3 regions of the Cohnella sp. genome follow, and region 1 is predicted to be linked to each of the others. Evidence: predicted binding sites of a transcription regulator. Region 1 holds the regulator's gene; each other region holds the start of a gene.
What was found. The regulator NrdR, encoded in region 1, represses ribonucleotide reductase genes. The targets are predictions, from matches to a motif close to AACACNATATATNGTGTT.
Positions count from the first base shown of each region.

Region 2: ACESLM_RS27855 (adenosylcobalamin-dependent ribonucleoside-diphosphate reductase) is a predicted target of NrdR. The motif match lies at 3,270-3,287, and genes of this name have one in related genera.
Region 3: nrdI (class Ib ribonucleoside-diphosphate reductase assembly flavoprotein NrdI) is a predicted target of NrdR. The motif match lies at 2,338-2,355, and genes of this name have one in related genera.

Region 1 covers NZ_JBEPYQ010000018.1:12,776-19,849, reverse strand. Annotated here, with positions in the region: gene ACESLM_RS08000 (lactonase family protein) at 1-536, shown strand, start outside; gene ACESLM_RS07995 (glycoside hydrolase family 65 protein) at 700-3,003, shown strand; gene ACESLM_RS07990 (stalk domain-containing protein) at 3,088-4,749, opposite strand; tRNA gene ACESLM_RS07985 (tRNA-Lys) at 4,958-5,033, opposite strand; tRNA gene ACESLM_RS07980 (tRNA-Ala) at 5,043-5,118, opposite strand; gene nrdR (transcriptional regulator NrdR) at 5,393-5,854, opposite strand; gene ACESLM_RS07970 (alpha/beta-type small acid-soluble spore protein) at 5,965-6,177, shown strand; gene ACESLM_RS07965 (lytic transglycosylase domain-containing protein) at 6,266-6,835, opposite strand; gene coaE (dephospho-CoA kinase) at 6,832-7,074, opposite strand, start outside.
Region 2 covers NZ_JBEPYQ010000126.1:6,581-13,654, forward strand. Annotated here, with positions in the region: gene ACESLM_RS27840 (hypothetical protein) at 1-366, opposite strand, end outside; gene ACESLM_RS27845 (YqhG family protein) at 522-1,406, opposite strand; gene ACESLM_RS27850 (DEAD/DEAH box helicase) at 1,403-3,073, opposite strand; gene ACESLM_RS27855 (adenosylcobalamin-dependent ribonucleoside-diphosphate reductase) at 3,383-7,074, shown strand, end outside.
Region 3 covers NZ_JBEPYQ010000095.1:21,483-28,556, forward strand. Annotated here, with positions in the region: gene nrdE (class 1b ribonucleoside-diphosphate reductase subunit alpha) at 1-1,964, opposite strand, end outside; gene nrdI (class Ib ribonucleoside-diphosphate reductase assembly flavoprotein NrdI) at 1,951-2,310, opposite strand; gene ACESLM_RS24760 (putative bifunctional diguanylate cyclase/phosphodiesterase) at 2,503-4,320, opposite strand; gene ACESLM_RS24765 (DUF423 domain-containing protein) at 4,412-4,786, opposite strand; gene ACESLM_RS24770 (hypothetical protein) at 4,858-5,307, shown strand; gene ACESLM_RS24775 (transposase) at 6,091-6,747, shown strand; partial or broken gene ACESLM_RS24780 (SbcC/MukB-like Walker B domain-containing protein) at 6,859-7,074, opposite strand, start outside.

The sequences.
Region 1 (7,074 bases):
CGATCGACGCCGCCGGCGAATCGTTATCCCTTCGCAGCGAGACGAGCGTCGCCTCGGGATCCGGGCCTCGCCACTTCGTCTTCCATCCCGAGCTGCCGTACGGTTACGGCATTAACGAGCTGAACGGCACGATCACCGTCTACGCGTTCGACGCAGATGGGGGAACGCTGAGCGTTGCGCAGACGATTTCCACGCTGCCTGACGGCTACGAGGGAGACAACGCCTGCGCGGACATCCACCTGTCCCCCGACGGCCGATTCCTGTACGGCTCCAATCGGGGACACGACAGCATCGCGGTGTACCAGGTCGATGCCGCGGACGGCAGCCTGACGCTGGTCGAGCACGCGCCGACGCTCGGCGGTCACCCGCGCAACTTCGCCGTTTCTCCGGACGGACGGTTCGTACTCGTCGCCAATCGCGACGGCAACCATATCGTAACGTTCGCCCGCGACTCCGGGAGCGGCAAGCTTCAGCCGGCCGGCATCGAGCTCGAAGTGTCCAAGCCGGTCTGCGTGCGCTTCGCGGCGTTCTCTTGACGGCAAACCAGGCAAGGAGCTGTCCGGATGCGGGCGGCTCCTTTTTTCTAATTCCGATATAAATGCACATAAAATGCTTAACGATAAACCTTCGATCCGCGCTCCGATTGCTCTAATCTTGTCAGTGTATGGGATTCCCAAGCACATAAAGGAGTGGATCGGAGTGGCAAAAGTAGCGGATAAGTACCTCGTCGTGGACACGTGGAAAGTGATCGAGGAAGGCTTTGACCCGGCCAGGAACCGCGTCTTGGAATCGATATTTTCCCTGGGCAACGAATACATGGGGGTGCGCGCGTATCCGGAGGAAGGCTACAGCGGGGACTCGTTGATCGGCAGCTATTTTAACGGACTATTCGAAGAGAGCAAGGTCGCCGCTCACTACAAAGGCATCATCCGCTTCCTTCGGTTCATGGTCAGCGCGGTAGATTGGCTGTACGCGAGAATCAGCGTAAACGGCGAACAGCTCGATCTGGCGACGAGCAAGTTCAGCGATTTCAGAAGAGAGCTCGACTTCAAGCGGGGCAAGTACGTTCGCAGTTTTGTCTGGCATTTGTCGGACGGCAAGCAGCTTCGAATAACCTTCGAGAGGTTCGTCAGCATGCACGTATCGAACCTCGGCTGCCAGCGCATCGTCTTCGAGCCGCTTAACTTCTCCGGGCAGGCCGACGTCCGAACGGGCCTTGATTTCTCCGTCGTGCATGAGGATCAGGGTCGCTGCTTCTGGCAGAGCGTCCGTCACGGCCAAGAGGAAGGCGTAACGGCGATGCTCGGCGAGACGATCCAGACGAAAAACCGCCTATACTCCGGATTCTCGCTCGACGTGCCGAACGCGCTGCACGCGGATCCGGTCGAAGGCGATCGGTTCATCGGCCAGGACGTGGCGATCAAGCTGACGCAAGGCGAATCGACCACCTTCGATAAATTCGTCTACAACTATGCGGAAAAAGATCGCTCGACGACGAACGAGGAACTGTGGAGCCAGGGGCTGCGGCAAGCGAAGGCATACGTGGGCGTGAGTTATGCGGAGCTGGAAAAGCGGCAGGCGGAATACTGGGCGAACGTGTGGAAGGAGTCGGACATCGTCATCGAGGGCGATCCCGACAACCAGCAGGGCATCCGCTTCTGCATTTTCAACTTGTACCAGACGTACCACGGCGACAATCCGGGCTTTAACATCGGCGCCAAAGGACTGACGGGAGAAGCGTACAGAGGGCTCGCCTTCTGGGATACCGAGTCCTATTGCTTGCCTTTCTATATTTTCAACAATCCGAAAGCCGCCAAGAGTCTGCTCGAATTCCGTTACAAATCTTTGCCCCACGCGCTGGAACGCGCGAAGGACTTGGATTGCGCCGGCGCCTTCTACCCGATCGCGACGATCGACGGCACGGAGAGCTGCGATCTCTGGCAGAACTCGAACCTGCAGCTGCATGTCGGAACGGCCGTTGCATACGGCATTCGCCACTACGTGAACATTACGGACGACGTCGAATTCCTGTACGAGAAAGGACTGGAGATGCTCATCCAGATCAGCCGTTTCTACGCGACCCGCGGCCAATGGGGACAGAAGACCGGCCTGTACGGATACTTCGGCGTCATGGGGCCCGACGAATTCCAGCTTATGGTCAACAATAACTGCTACCTCAACCTGATGGCCAAGAAGCTGTTCGAATACACGCTGGAAACGATCGCCCGCATGTCCGCGGAAGCCGGAGAAGCGTTCCAGACGTTGGCCGGACGGCTCGGCCTGACCGAAGAGGAGCAAGCCGACTGGAAGCGCAAGGCGGAGTTGATGAAAATTCCGCAAGATCCCGAGACCGGCATCTACGAGGAGCACGACGGCTTCTTCGATATGCCTCATCTCGATATTCACTCGATTCCGGTTACGGAATTCCCGCTGTATTCGCATTGGTCGTACGACCGCCTGTACCGTTACGACATGATCAAGCAGCCTGACGTGCTCATGTTCATGTTCCTGTACAGCGGAGATTACCCGTTGGCCGAGAAGATCGCCAACTACGAGTACTACGAATCGCGCTGCATCCACGAATCCTCGCTCTCCCCTTCCATTCACTCCATTCTCGCCGCTGAGATCGGGAAGGATGAGGAGGCCTATAAGTTTTTCGAATTCGCGACGCGTCTCGATCTGGACAACTACAACCGCAATACGCGCGAAGGTCTGCATACGACCTCCATTGCCGCCGCCTGGATGAACATCGTCTACGGCTTCGGCGGCATGCGGTCCGACGGCGACCATCTCGTCCTGCGGCCGACGATTCCCGCGCGCTGGGACAGCTACAGCTTCCCGATCTCGTACAAGGAATCGAAGCTGCTCGTCGAAGTCGACAAGCGGCAAGCTTCCATCAAGGTCGTCTCCGGCAGCTCGGTTGACATTACGATCTACGGGCAAGCCCGCAGCGTCGGCTCGGACGGCGTGACGGTCGAGCTTCAGCAGCTTGTCGGGCAATAAAGCCTGGAGCATAGCAGGGCGCTTGACCATGCAACGCCCTCACCCGCAATTCCAAGCCGGATGAGGGCGTTTGTCCGCTTCAGGTTATTTGAGGGTTATCGCAATCGTCAGCTTCGTCGTATCGACCTTAACCGTTCCGCCGAGCTGCTTCGCCAGCCAATCGGCAGAGATCAGCCACGTTGCGGGAACCGCAGACGCGAGTTTGACGGTTTTGCCGTTCACGGTCGCTTGAGCGCTTCCCTTCTTCAGCACGATCTTCGATTTGCCCCGCGTGACGGTCGCCGTCGTCTTGTTTTTGTCGTAGGCGACTTTCGCTCCGAACGCCTTCGCGGCGTCGGCCAGAGGCAGCGTCACGGCCGTTCCCTTCACGACGGGACTGGCGGCAAGCGCCACTTCCTTGCCGTTCACGACGAGCTTGTACTTCGCCGGAAGATCGGGCTTAACCGGCGCGCTTCCGAACCCGCCGATAGCGACGGGAGTCTTCCGCGTCACTGTTGTGCCGTCGCCGAGCTGGCCGTAATCGTTTCTCCCCCACGCCCAGACGCTGCCGTCTTTCCCGACGGCCAGATTCGAGCCGAAGACGCCCTTCACGGTCGCGATTTGCGGCACCCCCCCAACCTGTCCCCAAGAATAACGCTCGGCAACGCCTGAGACGCCGAGCTGGCCGACGGCATTGTCGCCGAACGTCCACACGGTGCCGTCCGTCTTTAAGCCGAGGAGCGAAGGCTTCACGAGCAGATTCGTCGTGTTCCGGATTTCGCTGAAGCCTTGCAGCGCAGATGTGGCCGTCGGCTGAAGATGATGCGGCATTTTGCCGTAGTGCGCCGGGTCCGTCCGATTCAAGCCCTTCGTCTCCAGCAGACTGACGCCCCACTCGAACACCTTGCCGCCCCGTTGGAACGCAAGGGCAGTCGCTCCATCCGTCATTACCCGTTCGACGTTTGCTATTCCCTCTACTTGGACGGTGCCGATGCGGCCCGATTCGTCTCTCTTGCCGTCGCCGAGCTGCCCGAAGGTGTTCCAGCCCTGCGTCCACACCGTCCCGTCCTTGTCGACCACCGCCAACAAGCCGTTTCCTGCCGACACGAAGACGACCGATCCTACGGAATCATTTTTCTGAGGAGAGAGCCGTTCCTTCAAAATCGCGCCGGAGGCTCTTGCATTCCCCCATTGCCACATCTCCCCTGCCGCATTCCAGGCGGTGCCTCCCGCGCTCGTCGCCTCGATGCCGACAATATCGGCCAGACCAGGCACTTGCTGCGGAACGTAGCCGCTGCGGTCGATGCTGATTCTGCTTGCCCCGCTGCTATCGGGCTCGCCATATTCCGTATACGTCCCGTCTCCCAGTTCGCCTTGCACGTTAAAGCCCCACGTCCATACGGTGCCGTCGGCTCTGAGTGCCATTGCATGATTGACGCCCGCGGAGACAGCGACGATGCGATATACGCCCTGCACCTTAACCGGCGAAGAGGCAGACGCTGCGGATTTGCCAAGTCCAAGCTTTCCGCCCCCGTTGCTTCCCCAGCTCCAGAGCGTGCCGTCCTTGGCTACCGCCAGCGCAAAGCCGTTGCCCATCGCAACGTCCACGATCCGTTTGCTATCGTCGCCCTCCGCCGCTGCAGCCGACCTAAAATCGCCGGCCACTCCTCCGAAAATGACAAACGCAGCAAGCGCGAAAGTCAAGCTTTTCGCCGCCAGTCGGTGCGTTAACGCTTTTAATCGAGTCGGTACGTTCTGTCTATGCATATCTGATTTCCTCCTGCCAGTTGATAGAGCTTAAAATGTCTCCTATCATTATCGGCAGATGCTGTCGACGATTTGATCAGAACGCCCTCGTCGTCGGAGCATGCGGGTCAAACCGGTTGTCCGGGCGGCCAACCAATACCCCCTGACGAGAGTAAGAAGCCGTTTAAAACAAAAAAACGGCATCTCTGCCGTTTCGTCTTAAATATGCTGGTGGGTTCTCAGGGGCTCGAACCCTGGACCTGATGATTAAGAGTCACCTGCTCTGCCAACTGAGCTAAGAACCCTTGCATTATTGGTGGACCCTAGCGGGATCGAACCGCTGACCTCTTCGCTGCCAGCGAAGCGCTCTCCCAGCTGAGCTAAGGGCCCGTATCATTTGGCGACAAAAATGAGTTTATCACAGGCTTGGGAGGGTTGTCAACGTCTTTTCCAACAATATTTTTACGCTTGCGGCGACCGTTCTTCGTCCTAACAGCGGATGTCATGGCGGACGCGAAGTCGCTGCCTTATCGTGTAAAAGGACTGGAGAGATCGGCGCTTCCGATGCTTTAAGATAAGCTTTTTACGGCCGTGCGAAATAAAGCCGAACGCCCCTGGCGCCCGGCTTTATGCTATATTCGGCATATTCGGGAAATACGACTGTCTATATCCCGTGTTTGCTCATCAGCGTGTTCAGCTCTTTGAAGAACATGTTAATATCCTTGAACTGGCGGTACACCGACGCGAATCGGACGTACGCGACCTCGTCGACGGGATAAATATGCTCCATCAACAGCTCGCCGATAATCCGGCTCTCGACCTCCGCCGACGCCGTATTGCGGATTTCCCGCTCCACGTCGGAGACGATGACTTCGAGTTGTCCGACGGATACCGGACGCTTCTCGCAAGCCCGCAGAAGCCCCCTAAGCACCTTGTCCCTGCTGAACTCCTCGCGGCTCCCGTCCTTCTTGATCACCATCAGCGGCGTTTCCTCGACCGTCTCGAAAGTCGTAAACCGACGGCTGCACTTCTCGCACTCCCGGCGGCGGCGAATCGATTTGTTATCGTTGGCCGGACGGGAGTCCAACACTTTCGTTCCGCTGTAATCGCAATAAGGGCATTTCATGTCGCCGATCTCGCCTCCTTCGAATACGAATGATTTTCCAAGCCTTACCTTACATGAACGGTAGAATAAAGCACATAATACAGTTACCAACCGCAAGGAGGTGAACATTCATGGCACAGAACAACAGCAGCAATACATTGCTCGTTCCCCAAGCGACAGCGGGTCTGAACCAACTGAAATACGAAGCGGCTCAAGAGCTTGGCATCGCCATCCCGCAAGATGGTTACCAAGGTAACATGACGACGAAGGACAACGGTTCCATCGGGGGTAACATTACCCGCCGTTTGGTGCAAATCGCCGAGCAACAGCTGGCGGGCCGATAATCCGAACGAATGATCGACAGTGGAAAAGCACTAGATACCGGGAAGCTTTGAAGCGAACGCTTCAAGGCTTCCTTTTGCCTTATCCTAATTATAAGGTCTCGTAAATATCCTGATACTTCTTATAATAATACAACACACGCTGCACGTAATGTCTAGTCTCCCCGTAAGGAATATCGCTAATCGTCCGCTCTTCGCCGTCCCATACTCCCTTTTCCAGCCAAGATCTGACCTTCCCGGGACCGGCGTTATAGGCGGCAAGCGATTTGATCAGATCGCCTCTGAACTGCCGGTTCAGCTCTTTCACGTACCAGGAGCCGAGAGCGATGCCGGCGTGAGCCTGAGATCCCGCGTCCTTCACCGTAATATCGCCGAAATCGTCCTGCTTCAAAATCCACTCCGCCGTATCGGGCATAATCTGCATGATGCCGATCGCTCCCTTTCGGGAGACCGCCGTCAGCCTGTAGTTCGATTCGACGCGGATGATCGCGGCGATCAGAAGCGGATCCAGCTCGTAATGCTGCGCGTTCCTCTTGATTTCATCTTGATAAGAAATCGGATAAATTCGCTTCCCCAACCAATCCGACCGGATGAACAGCGCCCCGAGCACGATAACGACCAACATCAGGATGAAGCGCTTGCGCCTGACCCTTCTCTTCATCCTAGCCCCTTTTCCCGCCAGAAGCGCTCAATCTGCCGATCCGTCTCCCCGGGCGTTCCGCTATTGTCGATAAGCACGTCTGCCCGTCTCTTCTTCTCCTCGATGTCCATCTGCGCGGCGAGTCTCTTCCCGGCTTCCTCCGGCGTCAGGCCGTCTCGTTCGATGAGCCGGCGAAGCTGCGTCTCCCGGGGAACGTACACGACCATGACCTGCTCGAAATAACCTTCAAGCTTCGACTC
Region 2 (7,074 bases), on a different contig from region 1:
GGAATAGGGACCGATCCCGTATTCGCCGAGCTGGAAAGAGCCGTCCGTAACTGCATGCACGACCATATAGCCGATGTCGCGTCCTTCCTTAGTGAACAGGACGAGCCAGCTATGGGTGCCGGGGCCGAGCGCCGCGATCTGGGGGTCCGCGGCCTGCCAATCCTGGAAAGGCTTCTGCTTGGACAGCGTCGCCACCCAGCTCTCGACTTGACGCTCCAGCTTGGATTGCGGCTCGGCGGCCGCGACTTCCGCGGAGGCGGGCAGCGCGATCGCGCTCGACCAGAGGAGGGCCGACAACGCCACCGTCGCCGCGAACCGAAGGCTTGATCTGCGTCGGCTTCCGTTACGGCTTTTCAGGAAAATCATGTTATCACCCGCTGTTTCATAGTGTACGTTCGTCCGGTTGGATCTTGGCGCCGCTTGTCCATTGTAGCCGACGGGCGGCGCCGAAGGTGTTGGAACTTGTCAGCCCTCGCCGCGCCCGGCGGTTCTAATTTTGCCGATTTCCGGCGTTTCGTCGCTTAATCGATGCCGGGCAGGTGGAAGATGCCGCAGTTCAGAACCGAGACGCTCACGCGCGGTCGGTATTGCCAGTCGATTTCGGCTTCCCGCTGATTGAATCTGGCGGTGACGGCTTCCTTCTGCTCGCTCTGGTCGGGATGATTCATATGCTCCAGCATGGGAACATAATATTGCCGAATTCTCTCCAGTTCGTCTTGCCTCCGCGCTTCGGCTTCCACGGCCCAGGAGAAATCGGCGGCGCGCAGCCTGCGTTCGAGCGCCGCTTCGAGCTGGGCCATCCCTTTTCTCAGAGACAGACCGTTCTTCAGCAGATGGACGTTGGCCGGAAGCCGCGGCGTCAGCCTGCGCTCCCGCAGCTTATCCATGAACCTCTCGTCTATGATGCCGGTGGCGAGCGAGATGCCCCACTGGTACAGCTCTTCCCGCTTCATGTCGCACTCGTAGCCGACTTTGAAATTGACACCAAGCCAAGCGGTGTAAGCTTGGGAAGCGAGCGGGTCGAGCCTGCCGCGGGGAGGCTCCTCGAACAAGGTCACGCAGCGACCGGACTGCTGGACGACGCCGAACAGCTGGTGCAGCCGCCTGGAGCCGAAGTAGACGTCCTCCTGGATGATCCGTCCGGATTCCGTCATGACGTAGGACACCGGCGAAGCGTTCATGCGGTCGGACATCGCCGGATTCTCGAACGACCAGCGATAGGTCATCGTCTCGGGGGGAGTGCCGGTCCGGTCGACGAAGCTCCAATAATACGGCCGGTTCGACAGCGCGCGATCCGCGTCGGGGGACAGCTTCACGGTTACCCCGCCGGGGCTCTTCTCGATAAAGTGGCAGTCTTTCGATTCCAGATAGGAAACGACGAAGCGGTGGATCTGTTTCGAATTCATGTCGCGTTCTCCAGTTGCATCCGTTTTTTCGTCTCGATCAGCGTGTCCCCGAGCCCGTCGATTTTTCTGCGCAGTTCCTCGCCGTCCGCGGTTTCCAGCACGAGCTGGGCCAGACGGCGCTCAAGCGTATCTTCCTTCTCGAACTGCTGAATGATCTCGTCGAGTTCTCCGATGACCAGCTCGAACATGTTGATTTTCTCGTGCAGCAGATGGACGATATGCTCTTCGATCGTGCCCAGCGTGCACAGGTTGAAAATCTGGACGTCCTCCGTCTGACCGAGCCGGTGCACCCGGCCGATCCGCTGCTCGACTCGCATCGGGTTCCACGGCAGGTCGAAGTTGATGACGTGGTGGCAAAATTGCAAGTTGATGCCTTCGCCGCCGGCTTCGGTGGCGATCATCACCTGCGCGCGCCTGCGGAACAGTTCCATCATCCAGTCCTTCTTGCCCCGGTTCATTCCGCCCCGGTAAGGGACGGCGGCGAGATCGTGCTCTCTGAAAAACTTCAGCAAATATTCTTGAGTCGCCCGGTATTCGGTGAAAATGATCGCCTTATCGTTCAGGTTACGGACAAGCTCCATCGCCTTCTCGGCTTTCGTGTTCGACTTGATCTGCTTGATCAGCTCGACGAGCTCCCAGATTCGGGCGCGCAGCGGGGAGTCCTCGGCCGTCTTCTTGAACAGGTTGATCAGCGTCAGAAATACGGCGTCGCGGCTGGAGCAGACTTCTCGCTGCAGAGTGACAAGAGACAGCATGCTGGCCATGTCTCCGCTCTCCGAGGCGGCATGCTTGCGAACATAGTCGGTTACGCCCTCATAGAGCGCCATCTCTTCCGCGGACAGGCGGAGCGGCACGTTGGTGACGACCCGCTTCGTGAATTCGACGCCTCCGTCGCTGCGGCGATTGCGGATCATCACTTGACCGAGCGCTTCATGAAGCTTGGATTCGTTCTTCGGCACGCGGCGATCCGCGACGAAGTTCGCGGCGAAGTCGCCCTCGCCCCCGAGCTGGCCGGGCTTCAGCAGCGTAATCAGGTTGTACAGCTCGGACAGGTCGTTCTGCACCGGCGTGGCGGTGAGGAGCAGGCAGTACTTTTTGCGAAGCTCGTTGATGAATTGATAGTTGCCCGTGCGCTTGTTCTTCAGCTTGTGCGCCTCGTCCACGATGATCAGATCGTATTCGCCGTCGAGCAGCGTCTGCCGGTGCGGGTCGCGCTTGGCCGTATCCATCGAGGCGACGACGATGTCGTTGTCCCACGAATAGGCTTTGCGCTGGGCGACGGCGGGAATGTCGAACTTGCCGTTCAGCTCGCGCACCCATTGCAGCACGAGGGAGGCGGGGACGAGCACGAGCGCCTTCCTCACAAGGCCGCGGATCATATATTCCTTAAGAATCAATCCGGCTTCGATCGTCTTGCCCAGGCCGACCTCGTCGGCGAGGATCGCCCGGCCTCTCATCTCGTGCAGCACGCGGCGGGCGGTATCGATCTGGTGGGGCATCGGCTCGAAATGAGGGAGCAGCGACAGGCATCGCAAAGCGTGGAAATCGGTGACGAGGTTGGCTTCCTCCGCCTCCAACGCAAGCTGGTACAAAGGCCAGTCATCCCATGGGCCGTTGCGTTCCGCCCGCCGCTCCAAATCTTCGAAAGCGCTCCGGTCTACGTGCATATCCACGAGCGGGTGAAGCTTGCGGGGGGCGGTATCGGATGGAATAGAGGTATTCAATCGGCAGTCCTCCTCGGCGATCTCGGCTGGTATCCACTTTCTAGTATGAGCAACCGGGAGGAATTCGAAACGGGGAGAGAGGGGAATGGCTTGCCATTCGTTACCGGTTACAACATATAGGAGATCGTAATGGTATGGGGGCACAATATATTGTATAATTCACCTATAACGCTGGATTTTCATTCCCTTCTGATCGCACTTGGATTGTGCTCTGCCTACTACGTTTTAGAGGAGTTGGTCGCAGTGTCAACCATGCAGGAAAGACATCTCGAGGGGCTTAGCGAGAAAATATTTCTCGATCGCTACGCCTGGAAAAACGCGGACACGGGGGAGACGAAGGTGGGCGACGTCGTCCTCGTGCTGACGAAGGACGACCCGAAGTTTCCTTCCAAGGATGTCGGGGAAGTCGTGGGGCGCGAGGGCAAGAACGTTACCGTCAAGCTTCGAAGCGGCGAATGGGTCGAATCGACGATCGAGAAGCTGACTCTGACGATCGAGAAGACGCCGGAGGAGATGTGGGCGCGGCTCGCGAACGCGATGGCTTCCGTCGAAGAGTCGCCGGAGAAGCAGCAGGAATGGGCGGAGAAGTTCCGCTGGCTGCTCGACGATTGGAAGCTCGTTCCCGGAGGACGGATCGCGGCGGGGGCGGGAGCCAGCGAAGAGCTGACGCTGTTCAACTGCTACGTTATCCCTTCTCCTCATGACAGCCGCGGCGGCATTATGCAGACGCTGTCGGAGATGACCGAGATTATGGCCCGCGGAGGCGGCGTCGGTATCAACTTGTCCTCGCTTCGTCCTCGCAGCTCGATCGTCAAGGGCGTGAACGGCTCTTCCAGCGGCGCGGTATCCTGGGGCGGACTGTTCAGCTATACGACGGGCTTAATTGAGCAGGGTGGTTGCTTCGGACCGAATGAGCGTATCGCAACGAATCGCGGTCTGATTCCGGCCAAAGAACTTGCGGATCGCATGGATCATGGAGAGACCTTTTATGCATTGACCCATCAAGGACCACACCGGATTACATGCTCGTTTCGCAATGGCGTCAAACCTTTGTTCCGGGTGACCACAGAACGCGGCTTTACCGTTGATGTGACAAAGGACCACAAAATGGGAGTTATCCGCAACGGTTCCGTTACGACGATTCCATTACGGGATTTGGATGTTGACTCCGAAACATTGACTTTGCTTGCAGACGGTTTGCAGGAAGTTCCCTACGTACAACTGAAAGCCGAATTGTACCCGCGTCCCGAAATGAGCACGAGATTGAACGAATCGGTGAGATTGCCCAAGGTGCTTGACGAACGCTTGGCTTACTTGCTTGGTTACTTTTATGGGGACGGATATGTACATTGGGGGCGCAAAGTCAATTGGGAAGCGCCGAAAGCGATTAAACTCGCAACTGCCGACGATCATCCTGACATTAGAGATCTCCTCGTAAAATGGGTACGGGAGTTGTTTGGAATTGAGCCGGTTATAGAGACAGGCGACGGAGCCTGTAAAAATGTAGCTGTGTATTCCCGTATAGTGGTGGACTGGCTCGAGCAAAATCGGATGTTGAAAGCCCACAGCCAAGACATTAGAGTACCCGAACCGATCTTCCGCTCCCGGTCGAGCGTGATGGGGGCTTTCGTAGCAGGATATTTCGATGCAGATGGATGCGATCGCGGCTCCAAGGGAGGATACGGATTTGACAGTATCAGTCTTGAAATGCTTGGCGACGTCCAGCAATTGCTGGCTGCTAACGGCATTATGTCGCATATCAATTCGACCGATCGAAGCGACCAAGAATGGAGAACCATTCATCGTCTTTGCGTAACAGGGGCCGAGTTCAAAGAGAGAATGAGTCGATTTATCGAGTTGTCCCATAAAGATAAGAAGAGTGCAGGCCTGCGCAATCACGGCAATAGTTACCCTCGTGAAGTTTGGGGGCAGCTGCGCATTCCTGGGCGTTATTATCAAGGGATATGGGATTCGACGAAAACGCGTATTTCATTTCGAGCGCTAACTCGGGTAAAAGATCGTCTTCACGAGGATGGCCAGGTTGCATTGGCGGAACGTGTAGAACAAATGTTGACTACGGTGCCCGACCGCATTGTGTCGATCGAACCGATAGGGATGAGCGAAGTATACGACTTTGAGGTTGATGAAGTCCACATGCTTTGCGGCAACGGGTTCTATACATCAAATAGTCGGCGCGGCGCCTTAATGCTGATGATCAACGACTGGCATCCGGACGTCGAAGACTTCATTACCGTCAAGCAGACGATGGGACAAGTGACCAACGCCAACCTGTCTGTCTGCGTAAGCAACGCGTTCATGAAGGCGGTCAAGGAGGACGCGGATTGGGAGCTGGTGTTCCCGGATTCGCAGGACCCCGAGTACGACATTCTCTGGGACGGCGATTTGGATAAATGGAAGAAGCGCGGCAAAAACGTCGTACACTACCGTACGGTCCGAGCGCGCGACGTCTGGAACACAATCATCGAGAGCGCCTGGAAGTCCGCCGAACCCGGCGTCGTGTTCATGGAATACTACAACCAGATGTCCAACAGCTGGTACTTTAACCCGATTATTTGTACGAATCCGTGTGGCGAGCAAGGACTGCCCGCATGGGGTGTCTGTAACTTATCCGCGGTTAATCTGTCCAAGTTCTACGACGCCGATAATCATGACGTCGCCTGGGACGAACTGTCCAAGGTCGTTCGTTACTCGACTCGTTTCCTGGACAATGTTATCGACAAGACGCCTTATCACTTCCCGGAAAATCAGAAAAACCAACAGAACGAGCGCCGCGTCGGTCTCGGCACAATGGGGCTCGCGGAATTGATGATCCGGTTGGAAATCCGCTACGGCAGTCCGGAAAGCTTGGATTTCCTCGATAAGCTGTACGGCTTCATGGCTCGCGAGGCGTACCTCGCTTCGACGGAAATCGCTGCGGAGAAAGGCTCGTTCCCGGCGTTCGAGTCCGATCAATTTCTTCAAAGCGGGTTTATGAAAAATATGGTAGCAACTTACCCGGAAGTGGGAGAGGCGGTTGCCAAGCGCGGCATGCGCAATGTCACCGTTATTACGCAGGCTCCGACCGGTTCGACAGGCACGATGGTCGGTACTTCTACCGGCATTGAGCCGTACTTTGCTTTTGAATTTTATCGCCAGAGCCGACTGGGCTTCGACAAGCAGCTTGTACCGATCGCTCAGGCGTGGAAGAACGCGCATCCGGGAGAGGAGCTTCCGGAATGGTTCGTCACGGCCATGAATCTGTCCGCTAAGGACCACATTCGAGTTCAGGCGGCCATTCAACGCTGGGTGGACAGTTCGATCTCCAAGACGGCCAACTGCCCGTCGGACTTTACGGTCGAAGAGACGGCTGAGCTGTACGAACTGGCATTCGAGCTCGGCTGCAAAGGCGTCACGATCTATCGCGACGGCAGTCGGGACGTGCAAGTGCTGAGCACGGCGAAGGACGAGAAGAAGGAAGAGGCGAAGGCGGAAGAGGCTCCAACCGCTGAAGCCGAATCCGAAGCCAGTCCGGCCGCGACGCTGGATACAGCGCTTAAGGCGAGCGTCTCGCCGCAGCAAAGACAGGCGTTCGACAAGCAGTACAGAAGCCGTCCGAAAGTTTTGCGCGGCGCGACCTACAAGTACAATACACCGTTCGGCATGGCTTATATTACGGTGAACGATATCGACGGCACGCCTGGCGAGATCTTCCTGAACGTAGGCAAAGCCGGCTCCGACGTGTTCGCGATGGCGGAGGCGCTCGGCCGCGTCTGCTCCTTATTCCTGCGCTATGGGGATCACGGCGATAAGGTGCAATTGCTGGTCAAGCACCTGAAAGGCATCGGTGGCTCAGGCGCCGTAGGCTTCGGTCCGAACCGCGTCGAGTCGATCGCCGACGCCGTCGCCCAGGCGCTCGAGACGCACGCGGGACTCGCTTCGGATCA
Region 3 (7,074 bases), on a different contig from region 1:
TCGCTGTTCACGTGCAGGACGGTCGAGATGCCTTGGTCCACGTGAGGCTGGATCTCGGCGATCAGGTCGATGACCTTGAATTGATCCATTTGGTAAGCCGATTTATAGAAGAAAATGTTGTCCTTGCTCAAGAACGGCATCGGATAATACGTCGTCGAGTTCGCATAGGTGCGGGTCTCGATCGGTTCGACGATCGGCATGACGCTCGAAGTCGCGTTCTGGATGTACGAGATGCTCTGCGTAGGCGCGATCGCCAGACGGTAAGCATGGTACAGCCCGTGCTCCGCGACGTCGGCTTTCAGGTTTGCCCAGTCTGCGGGCGACGGCACGTCGATGCCGGCGAACAACGTCTTCACGCGTTCCGTCTGCGGACGATAGTCGATCTCCAAGTAACGATCGAAATATGTACCTTTGGCGTATTCGGAACGCTCGAAGCCGCGGAAAGTGACGCCCGTATCCCTGGCGATCTCCATGCTCTTCTCGATGGAGTGGAAGTTCATCATCATGAAGAACGTGCGAACGAAGTCTCGCGCTTCCTTGCTCTCGTAAGCGATCTTGTTCTTCGCCAGATAGCCGTGCAGGTTCATCGCGCCGAGCCCGACGGAGTGCAGCTCTGCGTTCGCCTTGGCGACGCCAGGAGCGTTGGATACCGTCGTCATGTCGCTAACCGCCGTCAGGCCGACGATGCCCTCGTGCACCGATTCCTTGATTTTGCGCGTGTCCATCACGTTGGCGATGTTCAAGGAAGCGAGGTTGCAGCTAATGTCTCTGCGGATCGTATCCGGCTCGAAATAATCGCCGATCTCCGAAGTTTCCTGAAGTTGGAAAATTTCCGTGCACAGGTTCGACATCTTGATGCCGCCGAGATCCTTAAGCGCGTGTGCGCGGTTGGCGTTGGATTTGTTCATGATGTACGGATAACCGGACTCAAGCTGCGTCGTGGCAATCTTCACGAGCATGTCGCGCGCGCTCATGACCGCTTTTTTCTTCACGCGGTCGTCGGCAAGCAGCGTCTCGTACATCTCGTCCATGTCCATGTCGTCCAGGTGTTGGCCGTAGTGCTTAAACACCGTATAAGGCGCGAAAACGTGCAGCATCTCGTTCTTCTCGGCGAGCTGATAAAATTTGTCCGGCACGATCAGGCCGATCGACAGCGTCTTGAGGCGGGTTTTCTCGTCCGCATTGATCTTCTTGCTGTCGAGGAACTCGATGACGTCCCATCCGAAAATGTTGTAGTAGCCCGCTCCCGAGCCTTTACGCTGACCCATCTGATCAGCATAGGAGAAGGCGTCCTCCATCAGCTTCAACACGGGCATGATGCCCTTCGCCGCGCCTTCTACGCCTTTGATCGTCTCGCCGCGTCCGCGGATCTTCGACAGGTTTACCGCCACGCCCCCGCCGATCTTGGACAGCTGCATACAAGTTCCGATCACATAGTTGATCGAATTGAGGGAGTCGTCCATCTCCAGCAGGAAGCAGGACACCATCTCCCCGCGACGGCTCTTGCCCGCGTTCAGGAACGTCGGCGTAGCCGGCTGCAAGCGCTGCTCCATCATCGAAGCCGCCAAGGCACGGGCCACTTGGAAATCCCCTCTCGCCAAATGCAGCGCCACGATCGACACCCGATCGGGAAAGTGCTCAAGATATAGCGTCTTGTCGTCGGTCTTGACGGCATAGTCGGTATAGAACTTGGAGGCGGCCATATAGGATTTGAATTGGAAGCGGTACGCGTGGGTCAATTCGTAGATTTGATCGACTTCCTCTTCGGAGTAGCGCTCGTAGACGTCTTCGTAGTAGTTGTTATCCAGCATGTAGCGAACCTTCTCGCGGTGGCTGGCGAACTTTACGCTTTTGCGGTAGACGTCCTCCATGAACTCGGCGACGGCTTCGCGATCTTTGTCCAATTGGAAGAACCCTTCCGTATCTCTTTGCATCAATAAGTTGTTCAGTTCAATATGACGCAACTGCGCGCACCTCCTGTACGAATCTCTCAACGTCCTTCGTCGTGCCGGACAACTCGAACTTGCTGATGACGGGCACCCCGTACATCTCCGCGATGCGATCCGCGCTCAGCGCGAATCCGTTCCCCCAATTGCGGTTGCCGCTGGCGGATACCCCGCGCAGCTTCCGATGATTCTTCTTCAAGAACGAAGCGACCCTATCCGGCACTTGACCGAAACCCGTCGTATACGTAATGAGAACGAAGGGCTGATCCAGATCCATGGATTCCTCGATTTGAACCGAAGGAAGCTTTAATTTCTCTACGAACCTCCGTACGTTACCTGTCTTGGAATCATAGGCGATCATCATGCCATTCATTCTCCTTTCTTTGACCTCAACACAATATGTATAGCGACAACATCCAATTTATATCAAGATATTGTGGGTGTCAAGGTGAAAGATGACCTATTGACAAATGCCGATCGCTTGCTATTTTATGCGCAAAAAAAAGAAAAGGATCGCCGAAGCGACCCTCTTCCGCTCTTCGCAAGGGAGAGATGTCTAGTGATAATTGGGCAGCGCGGGACGGTTGAGTTTCTCCAGCAGCAGATCTTGCGCGCCCGAGCTGGACAGCGGAGGGCTCCCGAAATAACCCTGCATTTCGTCGCAGCGGTGAGAGCGCAGAAAATGAACTTGATCCTTCGTCTCGACCCCTTCGGCAATGACCTGCATCTGCAAGTTATGCGCCATCGAGATGATGGCCGCGACGATCGCCGCGTCACCCGGATCCTGCTCGATGTCCCTGACGAAGGAACGATCGATTTTCAGGCGGGCGATCGGCAGATTTTTCAGATAATGAAACGAACTGTACCCCGTCCCGAAGTCGTCGATACTGATATTAACCCCCAGATCGGTCAGCTCTTTCAAATATTGCGAGGCTCGTTCGACGTCCATCGTCATGCTCTCCGTAATCTCGAGCTCCAAATAACGGGGATGCAGGCCGGTCTGACGCAGGATTTCGGAAATTTTGCCCGTCAAATTCCGCTGAGAGAACTGCCGAAACGACAAATTGACGGATACGGGGATATTAAGCAATCCCTCATCCTGCCAAGCCTTGTTCTGCCTGCAAGCCTCTTCGATCACCCATTCGCCGAGCGGCACGATCAGGCCGCTCTCCTCCGCCGCGGGAATGAACTCCCCCGGGGAGACGAGCCCGCGTTCGGGATGCTGCCATCGGACGAGCGCTTCCATACCGACGATCTGGCCGGAAGCCAGATCGTACTGGGGCTGATAGTGCAGCACGAACTCCTTGTTCTTCAGCGCCCTGTGCATTTCGTGCTGGATGGTCAGCTTCTCGATCGCGATATGATCCATGTCGCCGGAATGCAGCAAATAGTCGTTCTTGCCGTTGACCTTCACGCGATGCAATGCGGCGTCGGCGCGCTTCAGCATCGTGGCGGCGTCGTCCGCGCCGTCCGGACTGACGGAGACGCCGATGCTGACCGTCACGTGAACCGGCACGCCGTTCAATTCGAACGGCTCCTTCATGACGGATATCAGGGCATCCAGACGTCTGGATATGTCGTCCGCGTTTTCCAGCGACTCCAAACAAGCCGCGAACTCGTCCCCTTCCATGCGCGCGAGATCTCCCGGCACGGACAGACTGCGGCTGAGCCGCTCGGCGATCTGCAGCAGCAGCATGTCGCCGAAATCGCGTCCGAACGACGCGTTGATCAGCTTGAAATGGTCCACGTCGATATAGCAGACGGCAAGAGACCTCCCGCTTTCCTTGGCCGATTGAAGCCTCTCTTCAAGGCGATTCATAAAAAACTGCCTGTTCGGCAGCCCCGTCATGTCGTCGTAATAGGCCATATAGCGTATGCGCTCGAGCGAGCGCTTGCGGTCGCTGATATCTTCGATGAATACGAGAATGCCGATCGTTCTGTTCCTTCTGACCAGCGGCGAAGTATGAATGTTCAGATCGATCGCGTGTCCATGCTTATGTATGACCTTGATTTCCCTGGAGCAGGTTTCCCCTTGAAGCGTCCGTTGGAAAACAAGCCTTGTCTGCTCCCTGGATTCGTCGGCCAGCATCGTCTCGAACGAAATGCCGTTCAATTCCTCCTTACCGTATCCGACCATATCGGACGGATCGCGGTTAATGTCCATGAATCGCCCATGCCTGTCGATCACCGCGAAAGCGATCGGGCTGTGCGTGTAAAGCGAATTCAACAATTCCCATTGATAAACAGGACCCGACTGCTCGGTCCGATAGCGTTTGCGCGAGAATATCCAGCCTAATGAAGCGGCGCTTGCGGTCAGTGCTGCAAGGCCGGCGACACCCGCCAGCCAAAGTCCGTCGTTGGACCATCCGTTCACGAGGCTACGTCCTTCCTCCGCCATGGGCGACTACTCTAGGATAATACATCTATTATAGATCAAATGGCGTAGATGTGTAGCCCATAATTTTCTATTTCTTGTCCTTTCGGGCGGCCAAAGCGATGCAGATCCAGCCTGCAATGAACGCAACTCCCCCGAGCGGCGTAATGGCTCCGAGAATCTTAACCCCGCTGAAAGCCAGGACGTACAAGCTCCCGGAAAACAGGATGATCCCGATAATATGCAGCCTCGCGGCCCAGATCGCCAGCTTCGGCGAAGGAAGCCGATCCATTAGAAGAGCGATGAGAAGAATGCCGACGGAGTGGAACATGTGATATTGAACGCCAGTATCGTAGACGTCCAGCGCGTCCGCCGTGAGCCGATCTTCCAAAATGTGGGCTCCGAATGCTCCGAGAACGACAGAAAGCATAGCCGCAAGGGCACCAATTTTTGTATACTTATTCATGCGGGGTTTATCCTCCTTGGAATTTGGACAGCATTTCAACATCTATCATATCCTGAATGAGGTGTAAAGTCATGAACGAACCGTTCGAAAAGGATGAACAATTTGCGAACCGCGGCGCCTTCTCACAGATTGACGGCCAGCCGCCCCAACCGCTCAAGCACAGCGGCCTGGGCATCGCGTCCTTCGTGCTGTCGCTTGTCGGCATCGTCTCCTTCGTCATATTGACGATCGCCCTGATTTCCCTGTTCTTCCAGACCATCGACATTACGCAGATCGTGGACGACAACGGCGACCGCTTGATGTCCGACGAAGAACTCGTGGACAAAATCCAGCCCTTCATCGGCTACCTGGTCTTCTATCCGCTGCTGATCCTCGTCATCCTCGTCGGGCTCATCCTCGGCATCGTCGCCCTGGCCCGCCCCGGCTACAAGAAAGTGTTCGCGATTCTCGGGACCGTCTTCAACGGCCTTCCCCTCCTATTCATCGCGCTGCTCTTCCTGATCGGCCTCGCCGGCCTGTAACCGCGTACTGTCCTGACCGGACTATCCCGACACAGACTCGTAAACTCGACGACTGAACATGCACATCCGTCCTCCATGCACAGGCATTCTCTCCCGCGAGAATGCCTGTGCCCCTCTTCCCTCTTCCCTCTTCCCTCTTCCCTCTTCCCTCTTTCCTCCTTCCCGCTGCTTTCTCGCCGCCAACGACGTTGTATCTCATCTTGACCCAACCTGAGTCAATTGCAGATCCCAGCTCTGGGCCTCTCCTTCCATCTATCACACCTGGCTCTCCTGCGCCATATCTCATTTCCGCCTGACCTGAGCAATGTACAGATGCCTTTCCTACGTCTCCTGTTCCTGTAACCATCTCTCTTGCAGTCATATTTCTCGTTTTCACCCAACCTGAGTCAATTGCAGATCCTGGCCCTATGTCTCTCACCTCTTTTCACCTCGCTCTCCTGCCCTCATATATCTCGTTTTCGTCCAACCTGAGCCAATTGCAGATCCATCCCTGCGCCTCTCGCCCCTTTCACCTAGCCCTCTCCTGCCGTGACGCATCTCGTTTTCGCCTGACCTGAGCCAATTGCAGATCCATCCCTGCGCCTCTCGCCCCCCTCTCTGCCATTTACTCAGGGAGCTCGAAATAGACACACAAAACCGTTCTAATATCCAGAAAAATCCATAAAAAAAAAGTGCCGCGAAAGATCATTCAATAGCAGATTTTCGTCGACACAAGAACGTATGTTTGGTAAAATATAGATAGGAACAAATGTTCTTTTATTTGGAGGGAGGACGTTTCATTTGATGTCGATTCGCAGGTTTATGGCCCGCTTTTCGGATGAGCAAGCTTGCCGGGATTTCCTGTTCGCCGTCCGCTGGCCGCGTGGGTTTATTTGCACCAAGTGCGGCGATATGCGGTACTGCCTGATCAAGACGCGGAACGTATACGAATGCTCCAATTGCAAGACGCAAACGTCCCTCACCTCCAACACGCTAATGCACCGCACGAGGCTGCCTCTTCGCTACTGGATGGTGGCATTTTATTGGGTTGCTTCCGGCCGCCGCTGTTCGGCGCGCAAGCTTGCTAATACGCTTAAACTTCAGTACCGCTCCGCTGAACGGTTGATTCATAAAATCAGATTAGCTATGCACAAATCGGAATCCGGCCCGCTTTTCGATTTCTGGAACCGAGAAAAACGATCGGCCCAGCAGCCGATCGTCAGACGCGCGATGCAGTTAATGTTCAGAAGGGCTCGTTCCTTCGTCCGCAAATATTACGGGCGCGTTCCTAGATGGAGTCGACCGTACTATTATTGCGAATACCGCTTTCGCAGCAACAACGCCCATCACCCCTCGGAGGCGTTGTTAAAGCTGATTACATCCACCTGCTCGACCATCTACACGCTGAACGAGTATGGAAGACTTCGCGAGCCCCGAGGTCCGAGCCTCACTTCCGAATAATGCGGAACGAGATACGGAACGGGAACGGGAACGGGAACGGGATACGGAACGAGATTCGGCTCCGCGTCCTGTTCCGTATCCGCCTCTCTGCATGCTTAGCTTCGACGTGAACTACTTAACGATAAACTTCGTACGACTATGGCCTTCCTTGGTCTTGCTGACTTCAAGGACTGCCGGGAATGCCATCTTCAATTCCTGCACGTGCGAGATGACTCCGATCATACGGCCGGATCGCTGAAGGTCGACGAGCGTCGCGATCGCTTTGTTCAGCGAGTCCTCGTCCAGCGAGCCGAAGCCTTCGTCGATGAACATCATTTCGATCGACAC